Regions from separate parts of the Shewanella sp. Sh95 genome, predicted to be linked through region 1. Evidence: riboswitches for the same ligand, from Rfam matches in the RefSeq annotation. Region 1 holds a riboswitch; the other holds the start of a gene.
The links. Region 1 has a riboswitch for cyclic di-GMP ahead of gbpA (N-acetylglucosamine-binding protein GbpA). Riboswitches for the same ligand answer to the same signal wherever they lie in the genome.
Positions count from the first base shown of each region.

Region 2: another riboswitch for cyclic di-GMP. It lies ahead of AEA42_RS07105 (glycosyl hydrolase family 18 protein); the one in region 1 lies ahead of gbpA (N-acetylglucosamine-binding protein GbpA).

Region 1 covers NZ_LGYY01000025.1:32,752-39,024, reverse strand. The annotation lists gene AEA42_RS02025 (aromatic amino acid transport family protein) at 26-1,201, opposite strand; gene gbpA (N-acetylglucosamine-binding protein GbpA) at 1,783-3,258, opposite strand; cyclic di-GMP riboswitch class I at 3,383-3,476, opposite strand; gene AEA42_RS02015 (TMEM165/GDT1 family protein) at 3,882-4,436, shown strand; gene katB (catalase KatB) at 4,515-5,975, opposite strand.
Region 2 covers NZ_LGYY01000096.1:33,829-40,101, reverse strand. The annotation lists gene AEA42_RS07110 (ROK family protein) at 1-657, shown strand, start outside; cyclic di-GMP riboswitch class I at 1,125-1,213, shown strand; gene AEA42_RS07105 (glycosyl hydrolase family 18 protein) at 1,317-3,923, shown strand; gene AEA42_RS07100 (FKBP-type peptidyl-prolyl cis-trans isomerase) at 3,990-4,460, opposite strand; partial or broken gene AEA42_RS07095 (short-chain fatty acid transporter) at 4,682-6,014, shown strand; gene AEA42_RS07090 (DUF1294 domain-containing protein) at 6,218-6,273, opposite strand, start outside.

The DNA.
Region 1 (6,273 bases):
TTTAAATGTGCTCAATTGCCGCAGTTTAAAGTGCGACAAATAGCTGAGCACCAATAATGATGGCTCCCAACAGACCTGCAAGTCCAAGGGTAAATGTTCCGCCTGACACTTGGTATCCTTGGGGCACGGCTTGACGTTGACGTAGCGCCATCACAATCGGCAGAAAAATAATCATCACCACCAGCGGCACCGCAGCAAAGCCTAATACGGCAACAAAGCCTTCGGGCACATAGAGCGCGCATAACAATGGCGGCACAAAGGTTAATAACCAGGTTTGCGTCCGCCCCAAAAAGGTCTTATTAGCGCGGGTGAGTTCTGCCACAAAATCATACAAACTTAAGGTCACCCCGAGGAAAGAGGTAATTAAAGCTAAATCCGCGAATAGCGAAATACATTTACTGATCCAAGGCGTATGGGCAATCTCTTGTAACGCACTGATAAGCGCTGGCAAAGAACCATTAAAGCCACTGATTTCATTGCCCCCCACAGTGCCTAAGGTCACTAACAACCAAAAGATATAACAGGCAAGCGGAATCGTTGAACCTATTAACAATACCTTACGCAGCGAGGCGGCATCACCATCTAAATAACGCACTAAGGTTGCAATACACACGTGAAAACCAAAGGAGGTAAATACCACAGGGATCGCCGCCATCCAACTGCTGGTCAAGGATTGCGTCATCGCATTGGTTGCCATACTGGAAATACTGACTTCAGGTAATAAAAACAGCACGACAACAATCAGCAATAAAATCATCAATGAGAACAAAAAGCGCGACACTTTATCGACCCAAGCCACGCCTAATGCCGCAAACCCGCCCAGTACTAAGGTGAATAACACCACCGCAAGTTGGTTATCTAACACGATATCAAACATATTTTGCGCTTTGAGCACTAATAGCGATGAGCCTCCTGTTAGATACGCCGCCGTTAAGGCAAAGAGTAAGCTAAGGAACGATGCGCCTTGCACCATTTGGCCTTTCTTACCGAGTAATTTGCCAGTAATCGCATGGACATTATCGCCCACACCAGAACGAAGGTTAATCTCAAGCATTAACAATGAGGTATAGGCTGACAGCCCCCAAATAACCACCATCAATAAAATAGCGGGGATCATACCTAACGCAGCCGTGGCTAAGGGTAAGGCTAACATTCCCGCGCCAATGGCGGTTCCCGCGACGATGGCTATCGAGCCTAACATTTTTGAATTCACACAATTATCCTGTTCAAGTATTAATTATTTTTTTAAGGTTTTTGAGTAGATTTGAAGGATAAAGCCTTGCGCACTCTGTGATTAAGCCAACAGCAATCTCAAACGAAAAGCGTCACTAAACTTAAAGCATCCAATCCGATCTCGATAGAGCAGATCAATTGGCCCCAATAGCTTTTGAATATTTCAACCCAGTAGCCATTGAGGCTAACTAAATCGTTTGCAGAAAAGTGACATTAATTTCAACCGTGATTGCCTTAGCAAAACAGCGACAACGCGCGTAATAGAAGATAGCTAGGGACATTAACAGAGCCAATCCCAGTGGGCAAGCCAGTTGTGAACAAAGATAGAAGGTGCGCCTAATGGTAACAACTCAATAGCGCAGTGATAAACGAAAACATACAAACCAACAAAATCGCTACCTTTGTGAAAATACGCCAAATGCGCGATTAAAATCATCGTAAGGTTAATTTGGCCTTTGCAACATCACAAACGCGCTGATAATGGACTTAAACACCCTCCATATGCTTAAGTCCATTCCGTTGAATTTAACAATCACTCAAAATGTTAAATTACAGCTCAGTCCAAGCCATGGTCCAAGAGCTACCTACGCCAGGTTCAAAACCCGTTGCAGTTGGTGACCATTGCACACAATAGCCACTGTAGGGCCAAGGTTTACATTGATAGACTTTACCAGTTTTAGGTTGTAGCACTTTAGTGCCCGCTGCATAGCTTTTTATTCCCTCAGGGAAGACAAAGTCAGCATCCGGTGCAGTGGCTTGATCTTTTAGGAAAAGATCAAAGTTTTGCTGGATAACTTCACCTTGTTTAGGCTCGGCTTTCACTTGTAAATGATAATGTCCTGCCTTAGGGGCAACGACATCCAACACAAAACTCGCGCTGGTATTGTTTACCGCCTGCGTCACATAACCTGCTGCGGTGCCATCGTGGCTAAATAAATAGGCCGAAACCTGCATATCCGCATTGGTACTCACATCAAAGCTGACCTGCGCCGCACCATCAACAATGGTGTAATCATCGGCCAAGGAGGTGACATTAAGCTGATTTCCCGGTGCTGGCGCAATATCAAAGCTCACTTCCACTCGCTCTAAGCCCGACTTAGGCGCGGCAAAAATCTCATTTTTGCCATACACAGGTGAAATCACACCAGCCGCATTCTTCTGCCCAGCTTTAAGTTGTGGCTGCTGAGCATTAATCGCGCTAGCTAAAAGGAATGGCCAATTTTGCTTAGCACCTTGGGTGGCATCGGCAATGGTAATTTGGGTTTGCTTAGCGCTTTGTTCACCATTAGCATCAAACACCCGCGTCATTACCTTATCACCCGCTTTAAGATCGAGTGACGGATTAATATCACCAATATCGGTCCACTCGCCCGGCACCACAGCGCCTGAGCTCAAGTTTACATCGATGGCATTGTAGAAGCTGTTGGTGGTGTCACCCACTTCCCACACGGCCAAGATAACGTGATAACCCGTTCTATCTTCAGGCACATAACAATTATGAGTCACTAGCTTTGGCGGTTGCACCATGCCACCGTCGATCACACAGAAGGGGGCTAAGTCAAAGCTTGCGCGGCTCAGAGCTTGATTTTGATCCCAGCCTTGACGAGTTAAATAGTAACGCCAATTGCGGGTAACGTGGTTAGCAGTAAACTGCCAAGAAAAGTCATTCCAACCCGCTTTGATATCGCGCTTAGACCAACGACTTGGGCTCTGTTCATCCAAAGGAGAAAATGCCCCATTTGCCGCACTAGCAATTTTACCGTCAGCAGGGCCAGACTCAGGGAATCCAGAAGGACCTTCAACACTTTGCGGCTCCCACTGAATGGCGCCACAGTTGACGTTGCTGCCCGTTTTACAGGCGTAGGAGCGAGACTCTGGTGATATAACATAACCATGAGCCGATGCCGTTTGGCTCAGCAACGAACTTCCGGCAGTCAAGGCTAATGCTACTAGGCTTAACTGAGTAAGCTTAGGAATTGCAAATTTAGGGACAGTTGATTGAGAAAAAGCAGTCAGATGTTCCACTTTAATGTACTCCGTAGGGGCCATTCAATAAAAGATTGGCATTGGTATAAAAGTGGTATTTAGGCAAAACAGCATTAAGCAAAGCCGTTTATTTTTTAAAGAATTCAATATATTCGCTGAATTCTACAGCAACCCCGCTATCTTAGTTAACATCCTTTTACAACCTTAGACCGGAGGCTTTGCGTCCTAATTTTTCAATTAGTTTGCCCAATACGGTGGATCTCAATTGATTAAGTTAACAGGATGTAACTCAAAGACTGAGATGCGGCTAAACTAACAACAAAAGACAACGCTGTCAAAAATTAAATTATTACAATTCAATGAATTACAGAATGTGAATCGGTATTTTTTTGGCACCTGCCAGATTTTATGCTTTTAATCTTGATAAGTTTAACCTTGAAACGGATCGCGACTTGGGTATAATGCCCACCTCGCTTCGGGGGAGTAGCTAACTGGATTTTGAGTCATCAATATCTAGGGTGAACGTCAACATACTTGGCCGCATGCCATGGTGTTCACAGCAAATCATCGATTTGTCTTGCAAGACCTGAGCACAATAACCGCACCTAGGGGTGGACGGTCTATTGTGCTTATGTCAAAAACCACCCCTAAAAGGATCACACTTGGAAGCGTTACTCGCCTCAACCTTTACGGTTGCTATCGCCGAGATTGGCGATAAAACTCAACTGCTTGCTCTCTTACTCGCTGCAAGATTTAAAAATAAAACCGCGATCATTATGGGGATTTTGCTCTCAACCCTGTTTAACCATTTTGCCGCCGCATGGCTTGGACAATGGGCCATTAACTGGGTGAGTCCTGATGTAGCGCGTTACTTGGTTGCCGCCTCCTTCTTCGCGATTGCCCTTTGGGTGTTAATCCCCGACAAAGTGGATGCTGAAGAAAGCCGTTTCTATAAAATGGGCCCCTTTGTCGCGACCTTTATTCTGTTCTTTATTGCCGAAATGGGCGATAAAACCCAGATCGCGACTGTCGTGTTAGCCGCAAAATACGATGCCTTAGCCATGGTGGTTGCAGGTACCACTTTGGGTATGTTGCTGGCGAACGTGCCAGTGGTGATTGCGGGCCATTTTAGTGCCGAAAAATTACCGATGAAGTGGATCCACAGGGGCTGCGCGATTTTGTTTGCCCTACTTGGGGTCGCAACCTTAATCTATTAATTCAACTAATCAATTGAATTTTAAATAATTAAAAGGCCTGTGATATCACAGGCCTTTGCTATGGGTTAGTAGATTAACTTATAGCCCTAATGCGGTTTGGATCCGTTGACCGTAATCAGCATCAGCTTTTTGGAAATGTGCCAGCATACGTTGCTGTACATCTAAACTCGCTTGACGCAGTGAGCCTGAAATGGTTTCCACTAAGCGGGCTTTTTCATCTTCGCTGAAGATGCGGTACAAATTACCGGCTTGGGTGTAATCATCCTGATTGTATCGGCTGTAACGCGCCGCTTCGCCATCTAAACGCAGTGGTGGCTCAGCAAAGTTTGCCGGTTCTACCAAGGCGCCCGCAGTGCTATTAGGGCCATAGTTTGCTGAAGCATCGCCACCTGTTTGACTGCCATGGTAAGGACATTGAGTTCCCGCCATTGCGCCTGCACGTTGATGATGATTGGCTTTAGCCGCATGTGGACAGTTTACTGGCAATTGGTTGTAATTCGCGCCAATACGATAACGCTGGGCATCGGCATAGGCGAACAAACGTGCCTGTAACATTTTATCTGGTGATGCGCCTACACCAGGCACTAAGTTACTCGGTGCTAAGGCCACTTGCTCGACTTCCGCAAAGTAGTTTTGCGGTAAACGGTTTAGCTCTAACACACCGATTTCAATTAATGGGTAATCACCATGTGGCCAAACCTTAGTTAAATCAAATGGGTTGATATGGTAAGTGTTGGCATCAGCTTCAGGCATAATCTGCACATTCACTGTCCAACGCGGGAAATTGCCATCGGTGATCGCCACCACCATATCGCGTTGCGATGAATCAGGGTCAATCCCTTTTAACTTATCAGCCTGTTCGTTGGTTAAGTTCACTACGCCTTGCTGCGATTTAAAGTGAAACTTCACCCAGAAACGCTCGCCTTTAGTATTCCAGAACGAGAAAGTATGCGAACCATAGCCGTGCATTTGGCGGTAGTTTGCCGGAATACCACGGTCTGACATCAAAATCGTCACCTGATGCATAGCTTCAGGGTTTAATGACCAGAAGTCCCACATCGCTTGTGGATCTTTAAGGTTGGTCAATGGGTTGCGCTTTTGAGTATGGATAAAATCCGGGAACTTAATGCCATCACGCAGAAAGAAAGTCGGCGTATTGTTACCCACTATGTCGTGATTACCACGAGCAGTATAGAAGCGCAGACCAAAACCACGGGGGTCACGCTCGGCATCGGCAGAGCCCATTTCACCGCCAACGGTTGAGAAACGCACGAAGGTTTCAGTTTGCTTACCCACACCATTGAAATGGTCAGCAATAGTGTAATCACTTAAGTCTTTTGTGAGGGTAAAAGTCCCGTATACACCAGTCCCTTTAGCATGTACTACACGCTCAGGAATACGCTCACGGTTAAAATGAGCAAGCTTTTCAATTAAATGCCAATCTTGTAGGAGTAAAGGACCACGTTCACCCGCTGACAACGAGTTTTGATCGTCTGCAATAGGGGAACCGCTCTGGCTGGTTAAATACTGTTGACTCATATCTTGCTCCTTAGTCTTTTTTAGTGTGAATCCAAGATTCAATTAAATCGAAAATAGTAGCCATGGCTTATCTCCTTGGCAGGCGACGTGTTGTCGATGGAGCTAGAATAGAGAAAAGATGACATCTAATAAAACGATTAATACAGATTTAAACAATCTACTTTAAAGATTAAGACTAAGAAATACTCACTGTCATCACTTAAGTGCAGACAGTATTATTGTTTAATATCTGGAGAGTAAAACCCATTAAAGGGTATCCCCGACTGATGGAAGATATGAGTTTTACACTGAGGACTAA
Region 2 (6,273 bases), on a different contig from region 1:
GATTATGATTTGCAGCATTACCATTTAGCGATCGCTGTACCAGGGCTTGTACAACAGAATCGTTTGGTATCTTGTAAATCCTTGCCCGGTTTAAATGGGTTGAGTTTTGATACCTTGAAAACCCAAGGTCAGCTTAAGTTTATCTGTAATGATATCGATGCGGGCATGCAGGCAACCTGTGATGAAAAATATGCCTGTGAGTTGTTAGTCATGTGTGGCACCGGTATCGGTATGTCGATTGCCTTTAACGGCAAAGCGTACACCGGCGCAACTGGCGTCGCTGGTGAGTTAGGGCATTGCCGAGTGATGACAGAATCGGGGGAGTTCACTTTAGAGCAGCTTGCGAGTGGTGATTCTATCCGTAGTCGGAAGATTTCTACTGCCGATGATGTATACCGTGCAGGTACTTATCTTGGTATGGGACTCGCATGGGCGGTAAATCTCTTTAATCCTAATCGGATCTGGTTAGCGGGCGGCATGATGAACAGTGCGCCTTACTATAAAGGATGTCTGGACAGTTTAAGACGCATGGCCTTGAGTGCGCCATTAGCCGAAATGAAGATTAATCGTGTCGATGATATGGAAACCTTAGTTTGTCGTGGTTTATCAGTGATCTTGGCAAGGGATTTTTCGGATAAAGTTAGCGCGAGTGACTAACCGACAGCTTAAGCTCAAATCTTCGTGTTACTCATGCTTGATAGTGCAATTACCCTATAAACTTGGGGTGAATTGAGCTGATAAAATTGTTGTGAAACAATGCGGTCATCGGGCCCAAGTGATTGTTAACGTAATTATTTGTTAACTTAAACACTTTTATTCGATGATCGCATTTTTATTCTCTGCGTTTAGTCGCTTTGACATACATAGTATAGCGAACGGCCCAGTTAATCGTTTCGATATTGTGAACAAACACTCCGGCTGATAGAGCAAACCAAAGGTTGTCATGACAGCTAAATCTATCCTATTAATTTCTTTTAAATACAGATAATTATTTTTATTCCCCGTAGGTGTTCTTGACGAAAAATCCTTTTTGGTAACGAGTGTTGCACTAAAAATGTTGTTATTTGGTTGCAATTGGGTTTGGTTGCAGCCTATGCTAGTTACCACAATGACAACGTTGTCATTGGTGTGAAAGGCAAACCAATCGAAAGGTTGGGACGCAAAGCCTCCGGTCTAAAGGTTTGTGAATACCTATGATAGCGGGGATACCGCAGGTTGTTTCTTCGTGTCGCTATATGCGCATGGTGTTAAGATTTTTTTCCTGTCTATGCTTTGTTTGCCTTATTGATGCATAACTTACTCAATAGGGAATTATCATGTTTAAAACTCAAATATCCACCGCAGCGATGTTGGTGGTTTCGGTGCTGGCATCGACAGCCAGTTTTCATACATTGGCTGCCGCGCCAGGCAAACCAACGATAGGATGGGGCGAAACGAAGTTCGCTATTATCGAAGTAAATCAATCCGCTTCTGCTTACAATCAATTGGTAAAGGTTAAAGATGCTGCCGATGTGTCCGTTAATTGGAACCTTTGGAGTGGCAATGTTGGTGATACCGCGCAAGTTTTGCTGAACGGCAACCCCGTATGGGAAGGGCCATCTGGCACTTCTGGAACCGCAACGTTTAAGGTGAATAAAGGTGGCCGTTATCAGATGCAAGTGCAACTATGTAACAGCGATGGTTGTACAAAGAGCGATGCTAAAGAAATTCTCGTAGCAGATACCGATGGTAGCCATTTACTACCACTGAATGCATCTCTAAAAGAGAACAATCGCCCCTATGCGAACAAATCAGGCAAAGTGGTCGGGGGTTATTTTGTTGAATGGGGTGTTTACGGGCGTAAATTCCCGGTGGATAAGGTGCCCGCGCAAAACTTAACTCATATTTTATATGGCTTTACGCCCATTTGTGGCGGCAACGGTATCAATGATAGTTTAAAAGAAATTGAGGGTAGCTTTGAGGCATTACAGCGTGCCTGTGCTGGCCGTGCTGATTTTAAAGTGGCGATTCACGATCCTTGGGCGGCGGTGCAAATGCCACAAGCTGGTGTGAGCGATTACTCCGATCCCTACAAAGGCAACTTCGGCCAATTGATGGCATTAAAGCAAGCCTATCCCGATTTGAAGATCCTCCCGTCCGTTGGTGGCTGGACGCTCTCTGATCCCTTCTACTTTTTAGGGGATAAAACCAAGCGCGATACCTTTGTAGCTTCGGTGAAAGAGTTTTTACAAACTTGGAAGTTCTTTGATGGTGTGGATATTGATTGGGAGTTCCCCGGCGGCAGCGGCGCAAATCCAAGCTTAGGTAACGCCAATGATGGTCAAACCTATGTCATTTTAATGCGCGAATTAAGGGCAATGCTCGATGAGTTGAGTGCTGAAACCGGACGCACCTATGAACTTACCTCTGCTATCAGTGCAGGTGATGACAAGATTGCGAAAGTTGATTATCAGGCTGCACAGCAGTATATGGATTATATTTTCCTGATGAGTTATGACTTTAACGGTGGCTGGACTAATACTGAACTCGGCCATCAAACCAATCTCTACGAGGCAAGCTGGGATCCAAATACTCGCTATACCACAGATAATGGTGTTAAAGCATTGCTCTCGCAAGGTGTCACGCCAGGTAAGATTGTGGTTGGTGCGGCCATGTATGGTAGAGGCTGGACTGGCGTGAGTGGCTATAGTGGTAACAATCCATTCACTGGCACGGCGACGGGTAAAGTCAAAGGCACTTGGGAAGCCGGAGTTGTTGATTATCGCCAAATTGCCAAGGATTACATGGGGGCTGGTTGGAGTTATGCCTATGACGAAACCGCAGAAGCGCCTTCTGTCTTTAATGCATCTACAGGTGACTTAATCACTTTCGACGATGCGCGTTCGGTGAAAGCCAAAGGTCAGTATGTGCTGGCAAATCAGTTAGGTGGGTTGTTTGCGTGGGAATTGGATGCCGATAATGGCGATATTCTCAATGCCATGCACGAAGGTTTAGGCCATGGCGAGGGAACCACTCCGCCAGCGAATAGATCACCTATCGCAAATGCGGGCGCAGATGTGGCTGTCACAGGCGCAGTGGATGTACAACTTAACGGCAGTGGTTCGCGTGACCCTGAAAACGCAGTTTTAGGTTATCAATGGACACAGGTTTCAGGCCCAAGTTTAGTGATTAGCAACGCAGATTTAGCGAATGCCTCGGTGCTGTTGTCAGCGACGCAGTCCGATGTCGTGTATGTGTTTAGCTTGCAAGTGACTGACCCTGAAGGTTTATCCTCAACGGATACTGTGACCATTACCCATAAGGCAGATACACCTAATCAAGCGCCTGTGGTGAATGTGCCTGCGAGCGTGACAGTTGAAGCAGGGCAATCGGTGAGTATCAATGCGACTGCGACCGACGCAGATGGCGATAGCCTCACCTACGCATGGACAGTGCCAAGCAGCCTTGCGGCGAGCGGACAAAACAGTGCCACCCTTGTGATCACGGCGCCGAGTGTTTCTCAATCGACTCAGTATAGTGTGAGTGTATTAGTTTCTGATGGTGCGTTAGATACCAGTGCTACCTTGACCTTAACTGTAACGCCTAAGGTGACGGGGGGGCAATGTGATGCTACCGACCCCAACGCGGCAAATTATCCCGTTTGGAATGCGACCAGTATTTACAACACGGGCAATACCGTTAGTCATAATCAATTGGTGTGGAAGGCCAAATACTGGACTCAAGGCAATACGCCCTCAAGAACCGCCGATCAATGGCAATTGTTGAGTCAGGTTGAGTTAGGTTGGGATGCGGGCGTAGCCTACAACGGCGGCGCGACCACTAACTATAAAGGTCGCAAGTGGCAGGCAAAATGGTGGACTAAGGGAGATGTGCCCGGTGTCGCGTCCGTTTGGACTGATATAGGTGCAGCAGCGTGCCCGTAAGGGATATTAATAACGCTTAAATAAAACAAAGCCCTGCAATGCAGGGCTTTGTTTTTAATATGGAAACTAATTTATCTTCAACAGTTCAACATCAAAAATCAGTACCGAACCACCACCAATTTTGCCTGTGCTACGATTGCCGTAGGCAAGCTCACTTGGAATAAAGAAGCGATACTTATCGCCTTCAACCATCAGTTGCACGCCTTCGGTCCAACCTTTAATCACCCGATCCAACGGGAAGGCAATGGGCTCACCGCGCTCGACCGAGCTATCAAATACGGTACCGTCGATCAAAGTGCCGTGGTAATGCACAGTCACTGTATCACTCGCCTTAGGATGAACAGTGCCTGAGCCTTGATTTAACACTTTATATTGCAAACCTGAAGCTGTGGTAACCACATCTTCTTTGGTTTTGTTTTGCGCTAAAAATTCATTACCTAAACGGATATTTTCCTGCGCTGCTTTTTGGTTGTTCATCGAGGTAAAGAAGTAAAAAATCACCCCAGCAATCACAACAACGGCAAGTAACATTTTCATTTTAAAGAGTACCTCAGTCAATTTTGGTCATGTTATCAGTTTTTTAGCGTGTGAGGCTAGCGATGTTCGTGCGCGTAGCCGTGGATGCTTCGCGTTACATTTTATCACGCTTTAAAAGTACCCAAAGGCTTTATCCCGCTTTAGATATCGCTTAATCTGTGGCATTAGACGCTGCAAAAACTCAATAAAAACAGATAAAAAGAATAAACAAGGACAGTCCTATGTTAACCAAAGCGGCAAAACCTCTGGTCAAGCTGGTCGACCGTTATTTACCCGATCCCTATATTTTTGTCTTACTCCTCACGTTGGTCGTGATGATATCGGCCGTGGTGGCCGAGCAAAAAACACCCATGGACGTCATCAGCTACTGGGGCGATGGTTTTTGGGCACTGCTGAGTTTTTCGATGCAGATGCTGTTAGTGCTGGTGGCTGGATTTATGCTTGCCAGCTCACCACCGATAAAAAAATTGCTCGATGCCATCGCCGGCTTGGCTAAGTCTGCGCCGCAGGCGATTATCTTAGTGACGCTGGTTTCTCTGGCTGCCAGTTGGATTAACTGGGGTTTTGGTTTGGTAGTCGGCGCGTTATTTGCCAAGGCGTTGGCCCGTAAGGTACGAGTGGATTACCGTTTATTGGTTGCCAGTGCGTACTCGGGTTTTGTGGTTTGGCACGGCGGCTTGGCGGGGTCTATTCCGTTAACCATTGCCACTGCGGGGCATTTCTCAGAATCACAAATTGGCATTATCCCTACCAGTGAGACCATTTTTGCCAGTTTTAACTTGCTGTTAGTGTTGGTTTTATTTGTGGTTATGCCACTGGTAAACCGTTTTATGTTGCCAGAAGAAAAAGACAGCATCTATATCGACCCTAAGGCGCTTGAAGATGTGAGCAGTGAAGAGAGCAACACCGGACATGCGCCAAACGCTATCACTCGTCCCGCAGATACATTAGAAAATAGCCGTTTACTGGGCTGGAGTGTGGGCGGCGCAGGGCTGGTGTATTTAGGCTATTACTTTGCAGTGCAGGGCGGCAGCTTAAACCTTAATTTAGTTAACTTTTTATTTTTGTTCCTTGCCATAGTGCTGCATCAAACGCCACGCAGTTTATTGCAGAGTCTTAACGAAGCGATTAAAAGGCGGTGCGGGCATTGTGATTCAGTTCCCCTTCTACGCAGACATTATGGCGGTGATGATGCAATCGGGTTTAGCCCAAAGTATCTCCGAAGGATTTGTAGCCATCGCCAGTGCAGAAAGCCTGCCATTTTGGAGCTTTATCAGCGCAGGCATTGTGAACATTTTTGTGCCTTCGGGCGGCGGACAATGGGCGGTGCAGGCGCCGATTATGTTGCCAGCGGCTGAAGCGCTGGGCGCCGATGTGGCACGTGTTGCTATGGCGGTGGCTTGGGGTGATGCATGGACCAATCTTATTCAGCCTTTCTGGGCTCTACCTGTGCTGGCCATCGCCGGATTAAAGGCGCGGGATATTATGGGATTCTGTTTAATGCAGTTGATTATCACAGGGGTCATTATCAGTATTGCCCTAAGCTGGTTTTAAGTACTGATATAGCTCAAAATTTCCCCGTTAAAAGAATTAACGGTTAACGGGGCTAATTTTTTCATTGCGACTTCCGTATTGTGTCAATTCCAAATGTGGCCGACATTTTGTTATGTATGAGCCTTGAATTGGTGTCCCTAAGGGCTCTACAACTTGTAGGCATGCTGACATTCGTATCTTCAGGTTGATTGGAGATGCGCGCTTTAAATCAATCTATCCATCACTCCGGTTTGGAGCCCATAACCCAGCAAGGCCAAGT